2 regions of the Paenibacillus glycanilyticus genome follow, and region 2 is predicted to be linked to the other one. Evidence: a T-box and tRNA genes for the amino acid it is inferred to sense, from the RefSeq annotation. Region 2 holds a T-box; the other holds one or more tRNA genes.
The links. A T-box is a leader RNA that pairs with one kind of tRNA and senses whether it is charged. The one in region 2 lies ahead of leuS (leucine--tRNA ligase), so its partner is inferred to be a tRNA-Leu.

Region 1 (2,246 bases), 3.0 Mb from region 2:
TTTTGAACGATGAGTCGATCATCATAAGCAATGTCCAGATTCGAAGTCGCAAGACGAATCATTTGACCTGCACGCTCCTTCCGATGCCGTAAGGCAGATCGTGTCATTTATTATGCGCCTGCAGCGCGTCCGTGATAACAATTATCAATTAACTAGGTATAATGATAATCGTTCTCAGATGCGTTGTCAATGACAGAAATGTGATACTTGACCAATCGACATTGGATTAACCGATTTAATGTTTAAGGAGCTAAACCTTACTCGAGCTTAAATCCTTGCTTTTCTAAAAAGGAGCGCATGTGAATGCGTACCGGACCCGCTTTGCCGGCCATTGCCTGTGACCATGCTGTACTGGCCTTTCCGTTCGATCTTTCCTTCATATAAGCGCTTAACGTTTCATCGTAGGTATCGATAGCAGAGTCTATGGCGCCCTGCTTGTAAGTATTCTCGAAATAGACCGCTTGGCGCGGCAGACGCGGCCGGTTAAGCGGAGATTGATCCGGCACGCCAATACACATCCCAAACACCGGGTACACATGCTGCGGGAGCTGTAGAAGCTCAGACACCTGCTCCGGCTGATTTCGGATCCCCCCGATATACACAATCCCAAGTCCGAGAGATTCAGCCGCTATAGCTGCATTCTGCGCCGCTAAGGCCGCATCCACCGTACCGATAATAAAATTCTCCGTCGTGCTTGGCATCTCGTCCTCATAATGTCGTTTAGCTGCCTGCTCCCAGCGGTACAGGTCAGCGCACCAGACGAGGAATACGGGGCTTTCCTCGATATAAGCCTGGTTACCCGCCAGCTTAGCCAGTTCCCTGCGTAGTTCCATGTCCGTAATCCCAATGACGGAATAAGCCTGCATATTGCTTGAAGTAGACGCTTGCTGCGCCGCCGTTAATATGGCATCGAGCTGCTGCTCCGTTACCGGATCCTTCGTAAATTTGCGAATAGAACGGTGCTGCTGCAATAAAGCTATCATTTCGTTCATTATCGATATCTCCTTTGCCCTAATAATGATATGGCTACAATGTAGCACAAAAAAACCTTCAGGACATCTCCTGAAGGTTTGGATGGTAAGTATGGTGCGCGTAGAGGGACTTGAACCCCCACGGTCGCCCGCCAGATCCTAAGTCTGGTGCGTCTGCCAATTCCGCCATACGCGCATGGGTGAAACTTATTAAGAAAAGTGAGCCATGAAGGACTCGAACCTTCGACACCCTGATTAAAAGTCAGGTGCTCTACCAACTGAGCTAATGGCTCGTATTAAAATGGCTGGGGATCAAGGATTCGAACCTTGGAGTGACGGAGTCAAAGTCCGTTGCCTTACCGCTTGGCTAATCCCCAATGTTGTAATGGTGGAGGCTGAGGGGATCGAACCCCCGACCCTCTGCTTGTAAGGCAGATGCTCTCCCAGCTGAGCTAAGCCTCCACAGGCAATAAAGATCCACCGTTTAAGTATATATGGTGACCCGTAGGGGATTCGAACCCCTGTTACCTCCGTGAAAGGGAGGTGTCTTAACCCCTTGACCAACGGGCCTTGAAAAGTGCTTCTGGAGCTCTCAACCGGGATCGAACCGGTGACCTCATCCTTACCATGGATGCACTCTACCTACTGAGCTATGAGAGCGAATGGCTCCCCGAACAGGACTCGAACCTGTGACAACTCGATTAACAGTCGAGTGCTCTACCAACTGAGCTATCAGGGAATACATTCAAAGCTTGCGCCTTGAAAACTGGATGCGAAAGTTTGAATTCCTTAAGTTTCTTGCGGGGTCCCCGAAAAGTAATCGGAATAAGCTGCAACGCTTAACTTCACTTTTTGGGGGTTGTTTTAGGATAAGCCCTCGACCGATTAGTATTCGTCAGCTCCACACATTGCTGTGCTTCCACCCCGAACCTATCAACCTCGTCGTCTTCAAGGGGTCTTACTAATTGGGAAATCTCATCTTGAGGGGGGCTTCACGCTTAGATGCTTTCAGCGCTTATCCCGTCCGTACTTGGCTACCCAGCGGTGCTCCTGGCGGAACAACTGGTACACCAGCGGTACGTCCATCCCGGTCCTCTCGTACTAAGGACAGCTCCTCTCAAATTTCCTGCGCCCGCGACAGATAGGGACCGAACTGTCTCACGACGTTCTGAACCCAGCTCGCGTACCGCTTTAATGGGCGAACAGCCCAACCCTTGGGACCTACTTCAGCCCCAGGATGCGATGAGCCGACATCGAGGTGCCAAACCTCCCCGT
Region 2 (2,246 bases):
CAGCTCATGCTCGGGTGCCAGTACGCAGTAAGTTGCGCCAAACAGCGTATCCGGACGCGTTGTAAATACGACAAGCGAAGCATCATGACCGTCAATGGCGAAAGTTACTTCCGCGCCAGTCGATTTGCCGATCCAGTTGCGCTGCATGTCTTTGATGCTTTCCGACCAGTCGAGCTCTTCCAAGTCCTCGAGCAAGCGCTCGGCGTATTCCGTAATTTTCAGCATCCATTGGCGCATTGGCTTGCGGATAACCGGGTGGCCGCCGCGTTCGCTCAGGCCGTCGATCACTTCTTCGTTCGCCAGTACGGTACCCAGCGCAGGACACCAGTTAACCGGTACTTCGGCAACATAAGCGAGTCCTTTATTATACAGTTGGATAAAGATCCATTGCGTCCATTTATAGTAATCCGGATCCGTTGTGCTGAATTCGCGGTCCCAGTCGTACGAGAAGCCAAGCGACTTGATCTGGCGGCGGAAGTTGTTGATGTTCTCCACCGTGATCTCGCGCGGATGGCGTCCCGTTTGCAGAGCGTATTGCTCCGCCGGCAGACCAAACGCGTCCCAGCCCATCGGATGAAGAACGTTATAGCCGCGCATCCGTTTGTAACGGGATACAATATCCGTAGCCGTGTAACCTTCCGGGTGACCTACGTGCAGACCCGCGCCGGACGGATAAGGGAACATATCAAGGGCGTAAAATTTTTTCTTGCCCGGATCTTCCGTTGTTGCAAATGTCTTGTTCTCATCCCAATATTTCTGCCATTTCGGCTCTACCGCCAGCGGGTTGTAGCCTTGAAATTCCTGACTCATCATCATTTCCTCCTAAAAAGTGTGCGCGAGCGCATCACAAACATAAAAAAACTCCCGCCCCTAGCGTATTATCGCTAGGGACGAGAGATTATTCCCGTGGTACCACCCTAGTTAACGTCCGGCATGCTTTGCCTTTCGTTCACTCATTGCCTTTAACGCAGGCTATTCGTTGCGTAATAATAACGCAAAGCTCCAAGGCGAGATTCATATCGCTGCAGGTCCGGCTTGCACCATCCGCCGGCTCTCTTAGCCTTGCTCCGCGACATTACTGCTCCTCTTCAACGCCATTAAGTATAGAAAAACATGGTTAGACCCGATTATACCGCCAGTGACGCCACATGTCAAGATATGCGGGTGTTTGCCGGGTTACCCGAGCAAATCCGGATTATAAGTAAGGCATCCGGCGATAATCATGCCTACGCTGCACGAAATAAGCAGAATAAGAATGCCTACCGCGATGTTGTTCTGCTCAATGGCTTTAAAGATGGTCACGTTCACCTTAAGCCCCTTGCCGAATAAATAAGTAATCAGCTCCGTCAAGTAGTAGAGGATAACGAGCGCAATGATCCCGATCACGCCCCACAGCAGCATGTCGGAGAGCGATACCGAGTTTTCCGCAGCCGCGCGGATTACGATGGCGAGACCTGCCAGCCTGCCGCCAAGCGACAAGGCTGCCGAAGCATTTCCTTTAAAGATAAGGGCAAACTCCTTATTCTTCGTTGTCAGTTCAAACAAGAGCAGCCCTGCTATCATAATGGCGAAACCCGTCAATGAATAAAGCAAAAAATCCACATATAAATTAGTGTCCATTCCAATTTAGCTCCTTACTCTGATTTAGTAATGCCAACCGGCAAAAAATAAGATAAATTATCCGTAATCGGGCTGCCGATGCGAATGCCTATGGCGCCCGCATTTCCTCCGATTAAAAAGCTGCCGTACATGTACGAGCCTTCACGTTCTCCCTTTACCGTCCGGAAATTGGCGGTTGGCAGCTCGACGTATTCCTGATAGACAGGAAGGTAATGAGCGTAGGAGTTATGACTATCCTCCGCCGCTACCGTACCGTCGCCTTCGAAAATTTTGACCGTATCCCCTTCGCGTCCAAACGCAGGCTTCATCACGTATTTCGTCCGGCCTTCAAGAAAGCGGTCCGGCTCCAGATAGGTGGGGAGAAAATGCTCTCCGATCCATCGGTGCTCTTCTTCGGTAAAAAAAGGACTCCCTTCTTCATGCAGTCCCCAAATAATAGCCTGCACGGCCTTCGATTGGAGAAGGAAGGCGGACGGCGGATTAACGACAGCAACCTTCTTCTGCCCGATGAGCTCCAGCAGCCATAATCCGATGGGATTCCCTTCCTCATCTTCATCCTCAATAAGATTCTCTACCGGGAAGGTTTGGCGATACAGCACGTGAATGGGATTTCCCTCACCGTCAAA

Region 1: it has a tRNA-Leu gene. The T-box ahead of leuS (leucine--tRNA ligase) is inferred to sense a tRNA for this amino acid. The anticodon was not compared.

Annotation. Positions count from the first base shown of each region.
Region 1 covers NZ_CP195155.1:6,088,594-6,090,839, forward strand. Annotated here, with positions in the region: gene ACR9FF_RS27400 (ABC transporter ATP-binding protein) at 1-62, opposite strand, end outside; gene nfsA (oxygen-insensitive NADPH nitroreductase) at 258-992, opposite strand; tRNA gene ACR9FF_RS27410 (tRNA-Leu) at 1,085-1,167, opposite strand; tRNA gene ACR9FF_RS27415 (tRNA-Lys) at 1,192-1,264, opposite strand; tRNA gene ACR9FF_RS27420 (tRNA-Gln) at 1,274-1,348, opposite strand; tRNA gene ACR9FF_RS27425 (tRNA-Val) at 1,358-1,433, opposite strand; tRNA gene ACR9FF_RS27430 (tRNA-Glu) at 1,467-1,541, opposite strand; tRNA gene ACR9FF_RS27435 (tRNA-Thr) at 1,556-1,631, opposite strand; tRNA gene ACR9FF_RS27440 (tRNA-Asn) at 1,635-1,710, opposite strand; rRNA gene ACR9FF_RS27445 (23S ribosomal RNA) at 1,837-2,246, opposite strand, start outside.
Region 2 covers NZ_CP195155.1:2,369,849-2,372,094, reverse strand. Annotated here, with positions in the region: gene leuS (leucine--tRNA ligase) at 1-810, opposite strand, end outside; T-box leader at 884-1,101, opposite strand; gene ACR9FF_RS10735 (DUF350 domain-containing protein) at 1,177-1,620, opposite strand; gene ACR9FF_RS10730 (glutathionylspermidine synthase family protein) at 1,635-2,246, opposite strand, start outside.